3 regions of the Paraburkholderia sp. BR10872 genome follow, and region 1 is predicted to be linked to each of the others. Evidence: predicted binding sites of a transcription regulator. Region 1 holds the regulator's gene; each other region holds the start of a gene.
The links. Region 1 encodes LexA, which represses DNA repair genes until DNA is damaged. Its sites were predicted from a motif close to ACTGTATNNNNATACAGT; they were not measured.
Positions count from the first base shown of each region.

Region 1 (5,687 bases):
ACCATCATGAGAATCGCACAGCCTGCAAATCACGCGGGCGGGGAGAAGCGATCATGGCGAGCTATAAAAAAATTCTGCTCTGTTACGACGGCTCGCGCGAAGGCCGCAAGGCGCTGCGGTGCGGCGCCGATCTTGCACTCGATCTGCAGGCCGAGACGCACTTGCTCTCGGTCGTCGACATGCGTTCGACGATTGCCCAGAGCGCCGGCCTGTTGACCGACGTGGCCTGCGGCCGCTTCGAGGAAACGGCGCGCGAGATTCTTCAGGAAGGCGTGGACTGGCTAACTGAGCGCGGCGTGCGCGCTCAGGGGCATTTCGCGTTCGGTCATCCGATCGACGAAATCGCGAATCTGGCCAACGAGCTGAATGCCGACCTCGTGGTGGTGGGCCACCGCTGCCGCACAGGGCTCTCGCGTTGGTGGATGGGCGCCGGCAACACGCCGCTGCTCGACCGCGTTTCGTGCAGCATTCTCGTGGCGTGTTCGTCGGCGGCTGAGGAAAAGCAGCAGCAAGCCGCCGCGTAGGGGATCAAGCGGGCCGGCTCGCCTGGAACCGGCCTGTTAGCGCTGCCACTGCCGATCTGTCTCAGTTCGAGACGTTTCCTTCGCTTAGCTCGACCGCCGAGAGCTTCCACGAGAAGAGCCCGTGACGCTGCAGAATGGCGGCGTAGTGCTCGCCCGTACTGCCGCGGTCCCACGTGAGCGCGAACTCATTGAGGCCGCGATAGCCCGCCGTGGTCACCGGCCGCGCCTCGGGCGCGGGGGTGCCGGATACGGCCGGGGCCGGTGGCGCGGCGGAGGCGGCTGCCGATTGCGGCGGCTCTGCCGATTGCGCGGATGGCGCGCCGGATTCCGCTGGCGGCGGCGCGTGTGGCCGGTCGCCGGGCTTGCCCGTCGGCGGCATACCATCGAGCAGGGCGGCCACGCCTTCCGGTGTGGCGTAGGCATCCACGAGCGGACTAATCAGTGCCGCGCCAATTACGGCGCCGAGGATCAGCAACGGATTGCTGCTGTGCTGCCCCTCGACGCGCCGGTGCAGCATCTCGCCCACCTGCTGTTTCAGGCTCAGGCGCAGCGCAGGGTAATCGACGTATTCGTTGAGCGCGACGGCGTCACGCGCGTCGGCCGCGGCTTTCATGTGTTTCACCGCGATATAGGGCGACGCATAGGCGTAGCCGATCGCGGCAACGACCATTGCGACGGCGACCGTGATCGCAACGGGCTTTTTCCAGCCTTGGGTCTTGCGCGGGGTAGAGAGAGATTCCGTCATCGGCATAGGGCAAATCGTTTAAACACGGTGTTGACCGCAAACCGGGCCAAACGATCCCGCCCGTAACCTCTTCTCACATTTGGGCAGCGTTGCTGCTTACTTCGCGAGTGCCGCGGGCAGGTCGCTGTGCTGCTCGGCGATGCAGCGGTCGATTGCGCGGCAAACCGCGTCGACCGTGCCGACTAGGATGAGCCGCGACGGACCCTGATAGACGCGCACGGGCGCGCGGCGCATGGGCTGTTCGGTGTTGAGCGTGCTGTTGAGCGACACGCGCGCAAACGCCGGCTGTGCCGAGGGCAGCACGGGCAGGTCGGCTGTGCTGGCCGCCTCCATCTCAGGCGAGTCTTCGAAGAGCGAGCCGCTCAGTGCGGCAGCCGAACCGCGGACTTCGCGGACCGCGCACGAGGCGATTCCACGGAGATGGCGAAGGCGGCCGAATTGGCGGAAGGGCAGCAGGCGGGCAAGACGTTCCATGACTCTCTCCAGGTATGCGCAGATGGTGCGCAAACAATATGCAAACCGCGCTGAGACGGATTCCTTAGAATTCGGTGGGGCGGATCAGCCCGACCGCGATGCCTTCGAGCGCGAATTCCGCGCTGCCGGCCTCGACGAATATATTGTCGTAATCGGGGTTCTCGGCGATGAGCTCGAGCCCGTTCGGACGGCGCTTCAGGCGCTTGACGGTGACGTCGTCGCCGAGGCGCGCCACGATGATCTGGCCGTCTTTCGCTTCGGCCTTTTTCTGCACGGCGAGCAGGTCGCCGTCGAGGATGCCGGCGTCGCGCATGGAAAGGCCGCGCACCTTCAACAGGTAGTCGGGGCGGCTCGAGAAGAGCGCCGGGTCGCACATGTAGTTCTGCGAGATGTGCTCCTGCGCGAGGATCGGGCTACCCGCAGCGACGCGGCCGACGAGCGGCAGCGAGAGCTGCATGATGCTCGGGTGCGGGAGCGTGAACTGGTGCGGCAGGTCGTCGGGCCCCGGCACGAGGCGGATGCCGCGCGAGGCGCCCGCAGCCAGTTCGATCACGCCCTTGCGCGCCAGCGCACGCAGATGCTCCTCCGCGGAGTTGGCGGAGCTGAAGCCGAGTTCCGCCGCGATCTCGGCGCGCGTGGGCGGAAAGCCTGTGCGCTCGATGGCCCGGCGAACCAGATCGAAAACCTGCTGCTGTCGTGCGGTGAGTTTGGTCATGGCGCCACTGTATGTTTGAACAGGTAACTGTATTTTTATACAGTACTCGCCACTTTTCAAGTGTTACTTGAAGTTCATCGACTGAACGTTGCCATCAGGCCGTTTTCCCGTGTTTGCGCGGATGAAGCCACGCTTTAACAGCGACTTCCTCTGTCCTTACCACTTTTGCGTATTAAAAAATAAGAAAACATCATTTTTAATAATGTAAGGAGATCGCTAGACTGGCCTCCATCGTTAGCTGCAGTTTCATCAATGAGCGCAAACGAGCACACACGAGAACGGAGAACAGATAGATGGGCACGACACATACGGGGCGCGCGGGCTGGCTGAAAACACTGGCGGCAAAACTGGTCATCGGCGTTGCGCCGCTCGTCGGCGTCACGGCGATGGCGGCTATGGTGCCGCTGGCCGCTCACGCGGATACATCGCTGCTCAACGTCTCCTACGATCCGACGCGCGAGCTGTACCAGGACATCAACGAAGCCTTCATCAAGCAGTGGAAGGCGAAGACGGGCGAAACGCTCACCATCAAACAGTCGCATGGCGGCTCGGGCGCACAGGCGCGCTCGGTGCTCGACGGTCTGCAGGCCGACGTCGCGACGCTCGCGCTGGCATGGGACATCGACGCGCTCGCCAACAAGGGCATCGTCGCGAAGGACTGGCAAAAGCGCCTGCCCGACAACGCCTCGCCATACACGTCGACCATCGTGTTCCTCGTGCGCAAGGGCAACCCCAGGCACATCAAGGACTGGGACGATCTGACCAAGCCGGGTGTCTCGATCGTCACGCCGAATCCGAAGACCTCGGGCGGCGCGCGCTGGAACTATCTCGCGGCGTGGGCGTATGCGCTGCACCAGCCGGGCGGCAACGAGCAGAAGGCGAAGGACTTTGTCACGAAGCTCTACAAGAACGCGGGCGTGCTCGACTCGGGCGCGCGGGGAGCCACGACGAGCTTCGTGCAGCGCGGCATCGGCGATGTGCTGATCGCATGGGAAAACGAAGCATTTCTCTCGCTCAAGGAGTTCGGCCCGGACAAGTTCGAGATCGTGGTGCCTTCGGTGAGCATTCTGGCTGAGCCGCCGGTTGCCGTGGTGGACAAGGTCGTCGACAAGAAGGGCACGCGCAAGGAGGCCGAAGCCTACCTGCAGTTCCTCTATAGCGAAGAGGGCCAGGAGATCGCCGCGAAGAACTTCTACCGTCCGCGTTCGGACAAGGTCCCAGCGGCGCTCACGGCGAAGTTTCCGAAGCTCAAGCTCTACACGGTCGACGACACGTTCGGCGGCTGGCCCAACGCGCAGAAGACGCATTTCGCGGATGGCGGCGTGTTCGATTCGATCTATCAGCCGCAGTAAAGCTGTCGAGCAGTCAAGCAGCAGGCGGTCAAGCAGTAAGCGGTCCGCATAACGACGTGACCGCATAACAACGAAGCGCGCCTCCGGGCGCGCTTTTCGGCGCGAATCTGCAACGCACGAATCGCGCAACCCATGTCTGGACGATGAGCATGACAACGTTTCGATTGCGCAAGCCCAGTGCGCTGCCTGGCTTCGGTTTGACGCTTGGCATCACGGTGGCCTATCTGAGCCTCGTGGTGCTCATTCCGCTTGCCGCCACCTTTCTCAAGACGGCGACACTCGACTGGAGCCAGTTCGTGCGCGCCGTGTGGTCGCCGCGCGTGATCGCGTCGTACCGGCTCACGTTCACCGCCGCGCTCGGCGGGGCGCTGATCAACGCGGTATTCGGCTTCCTGCTCGCGTGGGTGCTCGTGCGCTATACGTTTCCGTTCAAACGGGTGATCGATGCGCTCGTCGATCTGCCGTTCGCGCTCCCGACTTCCGTGGCGGGCATTTCGCTCGCCGCCGTGTATGCCGGCAACGGCTGGATCGGCCAGTTCCTGCAGCCGCTCGGTCTGAAGATCGCCTTCACGCCGCTCGGCGTGCTCGTGGCGCTGACCTTCATCGGCTTGCCGTTCGTCGTGCGCACGGTGCAGCCGGTGCTCGAGGACTTCGAGCGCGAACAGGAAGAGGCCGCTGCGTGCCTCGGCGCCTCGCGCTGGCTCACGTTCCGCCGTGTCGTGCTGCCCGCGGTGCTGCCGGCGCTCCTCACGGGTTTCGCGCTCGCGTTCGCGCGTGCGCTGGGCGAGTACGGCTCGGTCATCTTCATCGCCGGCAACGTGCCGATGAAGTCGGAGATCACGTCGCTGCTCATCATCACCAAGCTCGAGCAGTACGACTATGCGGGCGCAACGGCGCTTGCCGTGATGATGCTCTGCGTCTCGTTTGTCATGCTGCTGCTCATCAATTCGCTGCAGTGGTATTTGCAGCGCCGCACGAGCCGGGGTGTAACGGCCGGCAGCGCGCCGAGTGCCGTGGTGGGCGCAACCGTCGCGGGAGGTGCGCAATGAGCACGCTGCCGCAACAACGAAGCACGCGCCGGCCGGACCCGGTCACCGAATCACCGTGGGTGCGCTGGCTGCTGACCGGCATTGCGCTCGCGTTTCTCGCGCTGTTTCTCGTGGTGCCGCTCGTCGCGGTGTTCTGGCAGGCGCTGTCGAAGGGTATCGGCTTCTACTTCACGTCGCTCGTCGATCCCGACGCGCTCTCCGCGATCAAGCTCACGCTCATCACCGCGGCGATCGCGGTGCCGTTGAATCTGGGCTTCGGCCTCGCGGCGTCGTGGGCGATCGCGAAGTTCGAGTTTCGCGGCAAGGCGCTGCTCACCACGCTGATCGACCTGCCGTTTTCAGTTTCGCCCGTGATTTCAGGTCTCATCTACGTGCTGCTGTTCGGCGCGCAGGGCTGGCTCGGGCCGTGGCTCGAAGACCGCAACGTGCAGATCATCTTCGCGGTGCCGGGTATCGTGCTCGCCACCATCTTCGTGACGTTCCCGTTCGTCGCGCGCGAGCTGATTCCGCTGATGCAGGCGCAGGGCAACGACGAAGAAGAGGCCGCCCACGTGCTGGGCGCCTCGGGCTGGCAGATGTTCCGCCGCGTGACGCTGCCCAATATCCGCTGGGGTCTGCTGTACGGCGTGATTCTCTGCAACGCGCGCGCCATGGGCGAGTTCGGCGCGGTGTCGGTGGTGTCGGGTCATATTCGCGGCCAGACCGACACGATGCCGCTGCACGTCGAGATTCTTTACAACGAGTACAACTTCGCGGCGGCGTTCGCCGTGGCATCGCTGCTCGCGTTGCTCGCGCTCGTCACGCTCGGCCTGAAGCTGCTCGCGGAGC
Region 1 covers NZ_JBFRCN010000003.1:129,774-135,460, forward strand. The annotation lists gene AB4Y43_RS04055 (universal stress protein) at 54-524, shown strand; gene AB4Y43_RS04060 (DUF2939 domain-containing protein) at 586-1,269, opposite strand; gene AB4Y43_RS04065 (hypothetical protein) at 1,366-1,743, opposite strand; gene lexA (transcriptional repressor LexA) at 1,808-2,458, opposite strand; gene AB4Y43_RS04075 (sulfate ABC transporter substrate-binding protein) at 2,752-3,810, shown strand; gene cysT (sulfate ABC transporter permease subunit CysT) at 3,960-4,859, shown strand; gene cysW (sulfate ABC transporter permease subunit CysW) at 4,856-5,687, shown strand, end outside.

Region 2 (5,687 bases), on a different contig from region 1:
ACCTCTGCGCCGAAGCGGATGAGTTCCTCGACCGACGACTCGCGCACGGCGAGCCCATGTGGCTGGCCGTCAGTATAGAAATAAAACGCGCCGCCGAAAGCAATGTCGACCTTCACCGTACCGAAGGACGGCGTCTCGACAGTCACATCGCGCTTCCAGATGAACGAGGGGACGTTCACGAATCGCACGTTGCCCGCGTGTTCGCCATCCCATTGAACGAAGGCTTCGATAAAGCCACAGGGAGCGTCGATGCCGACACGCGTTTCCGGAACACTGCGCTGCACCCAGCCAAGCTCGACCGCTGCGGTGGACAGCGCGATCACGCCGTGTCCGCAGTGGTCGCTATAGCCCTCGTTGTGAAGGAAGATGATGCCGAAGTCGGCGCTCGGGCTGACCGGTTCGGTCAGATAGCCGCCGTACATATCGGCGTGACCGCGCGGCTCGAACATCAACGCGGTGCGGATTTCGTCGGCGTTTTCCTTGAGCCACGCACGACGCTTCACGATCGTGTCGCCGGGCAGGCGAGGCAATCCGCTGGTGACGATACGGAATGCTTCGCCGCCGGTATGCACTTCGACGGTCGTTATCGTGCGAGTAGTCTTCATGATGTTTTTACGCTATTGACTCACTGGCCGTACGGAACCGGCAGGCCGTCCTTGATGACGTAGACGGTCGTCGGCGGCGAAAGCGATCTTGCACTGCTGCTGTGACGGCGAGGCGCCGTCACGAACGACGTTTAGCGCAGGGCGTCGCGAGCGACCGGCAAGCCGCCAGGTCCCATTCGGTAGCCTTGGGTTCTGGGTGTCGAAAACCGGCCGCATGGTGAGTTTCTGGCTTCAGTCCGAGCAATTTCTCGGGCGCAATGTGGAACCAATCTATACCACTTGTGGTGGATAGCACGAAATGTGTCAATGTGGACTTAAACTAGACCAAAAAGTCTCGTCAGGTCCGGAAAATTGGTTTCTTCGCATGAACATGCCGCCAAGGCCAGCAGGGAGTGGTCGCGAAAGTGGTATGTTTGAGAACAACTCAAGGCGCACCGAGAACTCACGATGACCGCTCGCGGAAGAAATTGCATCGACCATGGGCCAGTCGCTGTGCAAGCGACTCAAGGACGATGGGATTGACGACCCGGCTCGCATTCGGCTGTACGTTGCCGAGCATCGTCTGATTTACGAAGCCATTGTCTGCGGAGACGCCGATGCGGCGGCGTTCTATGTCGAGCAGCATATTCATCGGGTGCAGAGAGATATCACGCCGCAGTAAGTGACTTTATTGCGGCTCCCGGCAGCGTCATCGAAACGACATCCAGGCAACATGCTTCGTTCACCGTTTCAACAAACTGATGGTTGAAACTGGGGCCTTTGGCTAATACAGCAGAGGTGAACGATGTCGACGAAGGTCCGCAGCTATCTCTCCCCGACGCTGGTTTTACTCGCGCTCGACTGGCCGGACGGTGCGACACGTGCCGACTTCCTCGGTTTCGCTATTGAACGCGCCCCGGGCTTCACTAGCCCGGACGGTAAATCCCATGAGACGAGCAGCTGGCTCCCTAATCGAATCACGTTCAAGGGGCCCGTGCCGGACGGTAAACCCGATGCGCCTTCGAATATCGCGCCGATTCAAAAATTCATGTGGTGGGACGCGCGCATCGAGGAAGCCGACAGAGGCAAGCAATTCAGGTACACCATCTACCCGGTAGTCGGTACGCCGGACAATCTGAATCTGCTGAACGCAGAGGCGAGTTCGTGTGAGGTCACGTTACCGGCGCATATCGAAGACGGCGTGGGTACCTGGTTCAACCGCGCGGTGGTGAGCTCGCAGGCTTTCGCACGACAAGTGAAGGCGATGGGAATCGATCCGCATACCGCGCCGCCGGCCGCACAGGCGTTTGAACTTCGTACGTGGCTCGCCAACGATATGCAGCTCGTGTTCAAGGAAATATTCCAGGACGCGTCGCGCGCTGCAGCAGCCGTCTATCACCTGACCGACCCGCTTTGGGCGATCCCGGCGTTCAAGGAGTTCGGATCCGCTCACGGCAAAGCCAATGTCGCCGTCGTATACGACTCGCATCGGGTTCGCGAAAAAGGCAAAGCGCCCGCTGCATCGCCCAATCAACCCACGGTCGATGAACTGGGCAACGTCGTGACGTTCTGCCCGCGTGACAAGACGCACATCATGCACGACAAGCTCATCGTGACGGATAGGGGCGATCGGCAAGGCAACCCGGCATTCGTGGTTGCGGGTTCTGCGAATTTCACGACAGAAGGCATTACGGAGCAGGCCAACGTACTTCATCTGTTCGATTCGGCAGACCTCGCGAAACTGTACGACGACAGAACGAAAGCCATCGCCGGCAATCCGCCGATCAACCAGACCGCCGAACTCACGAATGGCTGGTCCGATTCCGTGACGGTGGGAAGCGCAGCCGTGCGCGTTTGCTTCTCTCCGGAAACGAAAACCAGACGTACCCAGATCGATACCATCGTCGAAGCGATAGGAAAGGCGCAGCATTCGGTTTTGTTCTGCCTCTTCATGCCGACAGACGAACCGCTTCGCGACGCCTGCTTTGCCGCCGGCGACAAGGGGCTCATGATGTTCGGCCTTGTCAACAATATCAGCGAAAAGTCCGCTGAGAATGCGCAAGAGGCGCAAAAAGCGGGAGAGGCAGTGAGTACGACTGCGCTGGTAAACCTCGCGCTCTATCATCGAAGCAGGGAAAACCGCGACGTCATCGATGCATCGTACTTTTCCCCGGCGACCGTGCCTGAAGGTTTCGAACCCGAGCTCCGCCTCTTTCCCGGCGAAGTCGCGCCCAGTTACGCGCCGGTCATTATCCACCATAAGTTCATCGTCATCGACGCCGAAGGAGACAATCCGATTGTCTACACGGGCTCGGCCAACATGAGCAACAACTCCGAGCATTTCAACGACGAGAATCTGCTCGAAATAAAAGACAAGCGAATCGCCGCCATTTACCTCGCTGAATTCATGCGGTTGTACGAGCACTATCGTGCGCGCGCCGTTGGCATCGAGGAGCAGCAGCATAGAACCGTGCAACGGCTGTTGCTGCAGCCCGACCGCGAGTGGGCCGACAAGTATTACAAGGCGAATAGTCCGGAGGAGAAGGCGCGGATTGCGTTGGCATCGGAGCCGGCCAGTTGATGCATTCGCTTCTGTGTTTGCGAAGTCACCGCGCACGCCTCGCACGACGAGGCGGCTGCGCGTTGCCGGCTAAAAATCCAGCGTGAATTGAGGCGACTCGTTACTGGAAGCTTCTCCGGTGTGTTGGAGGTTGCCGGCCTTCACCCCTAGCAGCCTGATGGATTTAACGAGTTCGACTCTTTTCAGGCACTCAGTCGCCGCGCGCCGCAACGCTTTCGCGTCATCAATAGGCTCGGGAAGCGTGACGTCACGCGTGACAGTCTTGAAGTCATTAAAGCGCAGCTTGATGCCGATCTTCCTGGCCAGATAGCCTTTTCGCTGGAGGTCGAGCGCCACCTGTTCGCATAGGCGGGTAAACGCTGCGCCCAGTTCCTGTCGATGCCGCACCGCGTGCAGATCGCGCTCGAATGTGGTTTCGCGACTCATCGAGACGGGCTCGCTATACGTCACCACCGGCCTGTCATCTAGTCCGTGTGAAACTCTGCGAAGCCACGCCCCGTAGCTTCGTCCGAAGTTTTCGATGAGCCAGTGCTCGTCGCGCGCAGCGATCTCACCGATGGTCGTGATTCCAAAAGACGCAAGCTTGGCGGCCGCCTTGGGGCCAACGCCGTTGATCTTGTTTGCGGCCATTGGCCAAATCCTGGATTGCACGTCCTCCGGCGTCAGGATTGTGATTCCGTCCGGCTTTTGCATATCGGAGCACAGCTTGGCGAGCAGCTTGTTTGGCGCGATACCGACGGAGCATGTGAGATTGGTTGCTTCGAAGACGGCGGATTTCAACTTGCGCGCGATTGCCTCCGAATCGCCATTCGTGAGTGAAACGTCTGCGTAGACCTCGTCGATTCCAACGTCTTCCATGTTCGAACTGATTGACCGGACGGCATCCTTGAACAGTCGCGAGTACGTTCGGTAGAGGTCGAAATTCACTGGAAGGAGAATCGCATCTGGCGCTAACCGGGCGGCTTTCATGGCGGGCATTCCGGAATGAACGCCGAGCGCGCGAGCCTCGTAGGTCGCGGTCGTCAGGACACCTCTGCCCACATAGTCGCGCAGGCGCGAGAATTCGCGAGTGCCGTCCGGCTTCGTTCGGGGCGTATCCGAGCGACGGCCAGCAACCACCATGGCTTGGCCTCGTAGCTCCGGATACTGCGAAAGTTCACACGACGCAAAGAATGCGTCCATGTCGATGTGGGCTATGCGCCGATCATCTGGCATGCCTTGGTACTCAAAAATAGCTCTCGATGGCTCCGCGCGACCGGCACGCTACTCATCATCGGGTATGGCGGCAGGAGCAGCGGGACGACGGCACCGTGCGTCCTGTGGAAAATTGAATGGAACTGTACATTTATACAGTCACTTTGTCAGGATACTGGAGCTGATTCGGAGATATTTTTTTGAGTGCGGAGATGTTCGCAAACGGCTCTTCCGCGGACGCCGCCGCTCTGACTGTGGAATCCAAAAAAAGCCCGCCATGCGGCGGGCTGTTGCGAACAGGCTGGTGGAGCAGCCTGTCATGTTTCAGTCCTGGCGCGGGTGCAAACGCCGGTAGACGCTCCAGATCGCCACGGCGGCGATGACGACGACAGCGGTGAGAATAAGCATGTTCAGTCCTCCGGTTGCTTGTCTGTTTGGTAATGCTTCAATGCTACGGAGCTTGGGTGCGCGCGAGGAGTGGCGCGACGTCGCGAATGGAATACCTGGTCGAATTCTGGTCCGCTACGGATTCCGCCTTCAAACGTCATCAGGAGCGAGGGTTCGCGAGCAGGCCCCGAATTACATGGCATCGACCGTCCGGTTTACTTTGCATGCGAACTACCTATATACTTCGCATGAAAACTAAATTTCAGGAGAGCACATGAGCGCGGAGATTCACGTCGAACAAGCCGATGGCATTCTGACGATTACGCTGGCCCGACCGGACAAGAAGAATGCATTGACGAACGAGATGTATGGCACGCTGGCAGACATCATCGAGAATGCGGAGCACGACAGCGATGTCCGCGTATTGCTGCTGCAAGGGGACGGAGACATGTTCACCGCGGGCAACGATGTGGGCGAGTTTGCAGCCATTGCATCGGGGAAGGGGCCCAGTGAGCGACACGTGCATCGCTTTTTGCACGCCCTGGCGAAGTCGAGCGTGTCCATCATCGCGGCGGTTCAGGGCAAGGCGGTCGGTATTGGCACGACGCTTCTACTGCACTGCGACTACGTCCTGCTCGCGCCAGACGCAGAACTGATCACGCCGTTCGTCAATCTCGCGCTCGTCCCCGAGGCGGCGTCCAGCTACCTGCTTCCGCTGCGCGTCGGCCACGTGCGGGCCTTCGAGATGTTTGCGCTGGGCGAGCCGCTCGACGCGCAAACCGCTGTCGCGTGGGGCCTCGCCAACAAGGTCTGCGCAAAGGATCAACTACGCGACGACGCGCGCAGGATGGCGGAAAGAATCGCCGCCAAGCCGGCCGGTTCACTGAGCGCCATGAAAAAGCTGATGCGCGAAGCCGAAACCCTGGTTGCGCAAATGGACA
Region 2 covers NZ_JBFRCN010000059.1:22,139-27,825, reverse strand. The annotation lists gene lhpH (trans-3-hydroxy-L-proline dehydratase) at 1-605, opposite strand, end outside; partial or broken gene AB4Y43_RS33290 (FCD domain-containing protein) at 1,060-1,266, shown strand; gene AB4Y43_RS33285 (phospholipase D-like domain-containing protein) at 1,390-3,165, shown strand; gene dinB (DNA polymerase IV) at 3,235-4,380, opposite strand; gene AB4Y43_RS33275 (enoyl-CoA hydratase-related protein) at 5,021-5,687, shown strand, end outside.
Region 2: the regulator LexA is predicted to act here: its motif matches at 4,502-4,519, upstream of dinB (DNA polymerase IV).

Region 3 (5,687 bases), on a different contig from region 1:
CGCCGGCAGCGAAGCGCAAAAGCAGCGCTTCGTGCCGAAGCTCATCTCCGGCGACTGGACCGGCACGATGAACCTCACCGAGCCGCAGGCGGGCTCCGATCTCGCCGCCGTGCGCACGCGCGCCGAGCCGCAAGGCGACGGCACGTACAAGGTGTTCGGCACGAAGATCTTCATCACGTGGGGCGAGCACGACATGGCGGAGAACATCGTCCATCTCGTGCTCGCGCGCACGCCCACGGCGCCCGAAGGCGTGAAGGGCATTTCGCTCTTCATCGTGCCGAAGTTCCTCGTCAACGAAGATGGCACGCTCGGCGCGCGCAACGATGTGCACTGCGTATCGATCGAACACAAGCTCGGCATCAAGGCGAGCCCGACCGCCGTGCTGCAGTTCGGCGACCATGGCGGCGCGATCGGCCAGTTGATCGGCGAAGAGAATCGCGGCCTCGAATACATGTTCATCATGATGAACGCCGCGCGTTTTGCGGTGGGCATGCAGGGCGTGGCCGTCTCCGATCGCGCGTACCAGAAGGCGCTCGCCTATGCGAAGGAGCGCGTGCAGAGCCGCCCGGTGGACGGTTCCGCGAAAGCCGCGGTGAGCATCATCCATCACCCCGACGTGCGCCGCATGCTCGCCACGATGCGTGCGCTCACCGAAGCCGCGCGTGCGCTCGCTTACGTGGCGGCCGGCGAGAGCGACCGCGCGCATGGCGACCCCGACGAGGCGGCCCGTGCGCGGCATCAGGCGCGCTACGAGTACCTCGTGCCGATCGTGAAGGGCTGGAGCACCGAACTCGCGCTCGAAGTGACGAGCCTCGGCGTCCAGGTTCATGGCGGCATGGGCTTCATCGAGGAAACGGGCGCGGCGCAGTTCTACCGTGACGCACGCATTCTGCCGATCTACGAGGGCACGACGGCGATCCAGGCGAACGATCTCATCGGACGCAAGACGCTGCGCGACGGCGGCGCGGCGGCAAAGGCGCTGCTCGCCGATATCGCGCAGACCGTCGACGCGCTGGCCGCACAACGAGGCGCGGCGTTCGAGTCGATGCGCAAGCATCTCGCGGCGGGTAAGGATGCGCTGGCATCGGCCGTGGACTTCGTGCTCGCGAAGACGAAAAGCGATCCGAACGCGGTGTTCGCGGGCAGCGTGCCGTATCTCAAGCTCGCGGGCATCGTGCTGTGCGGTTGGCAAATGGCGCGCGCCATGCTCGCCTCGCAGCGTCTCATGCAGGAGGACCCGAAGTTTCATGGCGCGAAGATCGCCACGGCGCAGTTCTACGCGCAACACGTCTTGCCGCAGGCGGTGGCGCTCGAAGCGGCGATCGTCAGCGCCAACGGCAGCGAGGGCGTGCTGGCGCTAGCGGAGGATCAGTTCTGACGCAGCCGCGCGCTACTCACAGCGAGAAATGAAACACGGCGCCCTGGCGGCGCCGTGTTCGTTCACGCAGCGTGGCTGGCTTCAGGCATACGCCGGACGATGCGAGCCTTGCGTGTCGCCGAGATAGCGGTGCACCGAAAGATCGTCCGCGCGGATGGCGGGCTGTTTGCCCGAGATCAAGTCGGCGAGCAATTGGCCCGAACCGCACGACATCGTCCAGCCGAGGGTGCCGTGACCCGTGTTCAGGAACAGGTTCGAGATCGGCGTGCGGCCGACAACCGGCGTGCCGTCCGGCGTCATCGGGCGCAGGCCGGTCCAGAAGGTGGCCTTCGTCGTGTCGCCGCCGCCCGGGAACAAGTCGTTGACGCACATTTCGAGCGTTTCACGGCGCGCTTGCTTGAGCGTCTTGTCGAAGCCGACGATCTCGGCCATGCCGCCCACACGGATGCGGTCGTCAAAACGCGTGATCGCGATCTTGTAGGTTTCGTCGAGCACGGTCGAAACCGGCGCGGCACTCGCATTCACGATCGGCGCCGTGATCGAATAGCCCTTGAGCGGATAAACCGGAATCTTCACGAGGCCCGCGAGCATCTTCGTCGAGAAGGAGCCGAGCGCGACCACGAACGAATCGGCGCGCACCAGCTCGCTGCCGCATTGCACGCCCGCGATACGGTCGCCCTGCATGGCGAGGCCGTCGATCGGCGTGTTGTAGCGGAATTTCACACCCAGTTGTTCGGCCATGGCGGCGAGGCGCGTGGTGAACATCTGGCAGTCGCCGGTTTCGTCGCCGGGCAGACGCAGGCCGCCGGTGAGCTTGCCCGACACCGCGGCGAGCGCCGGTTCTGCGCGGCCGAGTTCGGCTGCGGTGAGCAGTTCGTACGGAACGTTCGCGTCCTTGAGCACGGCGATGTCCTTCGCTGCGCCTTCGAACTGCTGCTGCGTGCGGAACACCTGAAGCGTGCCGCCCGTGCGGCCTTCATACTGAATGCCCGTGTCGGCGCGCAACGCCTGCAGGCAGTCGCGGCTGTATTCCGCGAGACGCACCATGCGGCCTTTGTTGAGCGCGTAGCGTTCAGCCGTGCAGTTCTGCAGCATCTGCCACATCCACTGCAGCTGGAACTTCGTGCCGTCCAGACGAATGGCGAGCGGCGCGTGCTTCTCGAACATCCACTTGATCGCCTTGAGCGGCACGCCCGGCGCGGCCCACGGTGCGGCGTAGCCCGGCGAGATCTGTCCGGCATTGGCAAAACTGGTTTCGAGCGCGGGACCGGCCTCGCGGTCGATCACCGTGACTTCGTGGCCCGCGCGGGCGAGATACCAGGCGCTGGCCACACCGACCACACCACTGCCCAACACGACGACTCGCATAGCTGCTCCATATAGTTTCGTTGAGCTACGCCGCGTTGCCGGGCCCTTGGAAGCCGTCTTTTGGCACCGATAGGGAAGAAGGCATGAAAATCCGGGTGTAGCCAGTATTTGTAGCTATGCTATTGTTGTATGTCCAGGTTTTGTTATCGTATTTTTCAGATTTTCGGGAAGAAATCATGAGAACGCAGCGCCAACCGGTCCGCGCGCTCGACCGGCTCGATCACCGCATCCTGAAGCTGCTCCAGGAGGACGGCCGCATGGCGATGAAGGACCTCGCGGAGCAGGTCGGGCTCTCGGTCACACCGTGCATCGAGCGCGTCAAGCGCATGGAGCGCGACGGCGTGATCACGGGTTACTTCGCGCGTGTGAATCCCTCGGTGCTGGGTGCGGCGCTGCTCGTGTTCGTGGAGATCACGCTCGATCACAAGAGCGGCAACATGTTCGACCAGTTCCGCCGCGAGGTGCAGAAGATTCCCGAAGTGCTCGAATGCCATCTCGTCTCGGGCGACTTCGACTATCTCATCAAGGCGCGCATCGGCGAGATGGCCGACTACCGCAAGCTGCTCGGCGACATCCTGCTGCAACTGCCGGGCGCCGTGCAGTCGAAGAGCTACGTGGTGATGGAAGAGATCAAGGAGACGCTGACCATCGCCGTGGGGGAATGAACGGGTAACAGCGGGCTGAAGGCGGCCCCGTTTTTAGGACTCGACAACGCGGATCGATACTGTATATTTATACAGTATCGATCCGCGTCTTTTTGTCCATTTTCTCTACCCGTGACTGATTCCCATCACCCCGATCCCGACGCCTGGTATCCCGTTGCGCCGCCCACGGCGCGCAAGGGGCGCGGGGCGGTCACGAACCTGCAAGGGCGCTACGAAGTCGACCAGCGCGAAGCGTTCGACGACGGCTGGCAGCCCACGGGTGTCGGCGGGGAGCGCGATGGTGATGGCGATGAAACCGGCGAGCCCAGGCTGCGCACCGAAGTCTTCGAAGAGCGCGCGAAGAGCATCCTCACACGCAACCAGTCGCCGGACATTCCATTCAACGTCTCGCTCAATCCGTATCGCGGCTGCGAGCACGGCTGTATCTATTGCTTTGCGCGGCCTACGCACAGTTATCTCGGCCTTTCGCCGGGGCTCGATTTCGAGAGCCGAATCTACGCCAAGGTCAATGCGGCGGAGTTGCTCGCGCGGGAAATCGCCAAGCCGTCGTACGAGCCCGAGCCGATTGCGCTGGGCGTGAATACCGACGCCTGGCAACCGGTGGAGCGCGACCTGCGCATCACACGCCGCGTGGTCGAAGTGCTGGCGGAACGGCAGCATCCGTTCGCGGCCATCACGAAATCCTCGCTGATCGAGCGCGATCTCGACCTGCTCGCGCCGATGGCCGCGCGCCAGCAGTTCATGGCGGCAATCACGATCACCACACTCGACGCCGATATCGCCCGCTCGCTCGAACCGCGTGCGGCGACACCCGCGCGGCGGCTGCGTACCATCCGCACGCTCGCCGAAGCCGGTGTGCCGGTCGGCGTGAGCATCGCACCCGTGATTCCGTTCGTGACCGAGCCCGACATGGAGCGCGTGCTCGAAGCCTGCGCCGAGGCCGGTGCGACAAGCGCGAGTTACATCGTGCTGCGTTTGCCGTGGGAGGTCGCGCCGCTGTTCCAGGACTGGCTGGCGGCGCACTTCCCGCAGCGCGCCGAGCGCGTGATGAGCCGCGTGCGCGACATGCGCGGCGGCAAAGACTACGAATCGGCGTTTTCGCAGCGCATGAAGGGAACGGGGCTGTGGGCCGACCTGCTCAAGCAGCGCTTTCATCATGCCGTGCGGCGCCTCGGGCTCAACGAGCGGCGCCACGGCATTCTGGACATGTCGGCGTTCGTGCAGTCGAAGACCGTGCGCGAGAAGCCTCAGCTCGACCTGTTCTGAGCCGTTACTGCGCGATTTACTGCGAGAGCGCCTTCGCGGCCTCGACTTGCGACTCGAAGTACGTTTGAAACGAGAGTGCGAGTCCCGTCATCAGCAGGAACGCGCCAATCAGCAGCGAGAAGATCACGACGAAAATCACCGTCCAGCCCGAGCGGCTCGTGCGGCCTTTCTCCACGAACGCGGCGTTGAACTGCGCGTCCCATTTGGCGTCGGGGCGAAGTCCGTAGACGATTGCCGCCAGAAACGCCGAGAGGACGGACACCGCGCCGATCACGGCGAGCACCCAGCCAGGAATCGAGGCGCGCTCGGTGGCGACGAGCAGCATCACGCCCGGAATGCCGAGGAGCGTGCCCAACAAATGCGCCCAGCCCCACACGTCGCGCGGGCCATACAGGTAGAAGCGGTGGGCGCCGAGACTGCCAAACAGGAAGGCGAGGGCGGCGGTGAGCGTCTTGGAGCGAAAGCGTGCGAGGTTCTTGTCGTTGGGCATGGGCTCGGGCAAAACGTGGGCGTCGGCCGCCATGAGCGCATTACGTCGAACGCGCACGGGCCGCCGGGCATTGTATGCCGCACGACGCGCTTGCAGCACAAGCGCACGCTTATGCCCGGCACTTGTCTGCAGCTTCGATGTGACGGCCGCGTCACGGTTTCGTGTAGGTCACGCGATAGATCGCGCCCGCATAGTCGTCGCTGACGAGGAGCGATCCGTCGGGCAGCGGCAGCACGTCGGCGGGGCGGCCCCATTGGGTCTCGTCTGAATTGAGCCAGCCCTGCGCGAACACTTCCTGGCGTGCGTTCGTGCCGTCTGGGTTGGCGATCACGCGCACCACGCGATAGCCGACCTTCTTGCTGCGGTTCCACGAGCCGTGCTCGGCGATGAAAATGCAGTTCTTATAGTCAGCCGGGAACATCGAACCGGTATAGAAGCGCATGCCAAGCGACGCCACATGCGCGCCGAGCTTGAGGACCGGGGGCGTGAAGCTGCTGCACGGATGGCCTGCGCCGAACTC
Region 3 covers NZ_JBFRCN010000006.1:180,283-185,969, reverse strand. The annotation lists gene AB4Y43_RS07625 (acyl-CoA dehydrogenase) at 1-1,378, shown strand, start outside; gene AB4Y43_RS07620 (D-amino acid dehydrogenase) at 1,460-2,746, opposite strand; gene AB4Y43_RS07615 (Lrp/AsnC ligand binding domain-containing protein) at 2,923-3,411, shown strand; gene AB4Y43_RS07610 (PA0069 family radical SAM protein) at 3,523-4,677, shown strand; gene AB4Y43_RS07605 (NINE protein) at 4,694-5,200, opposite strand; gene AB4Y43_RS07600 (sorbosone dehydrogenase family protein) at 5,319-5,687, opposite strand, start outside.
Region 3: the regulator LexA is predicted to act here: its motif matches at 3,470-3,487, upstream of AB4Y43_RS07610 (PA0069 family radical SAM protein).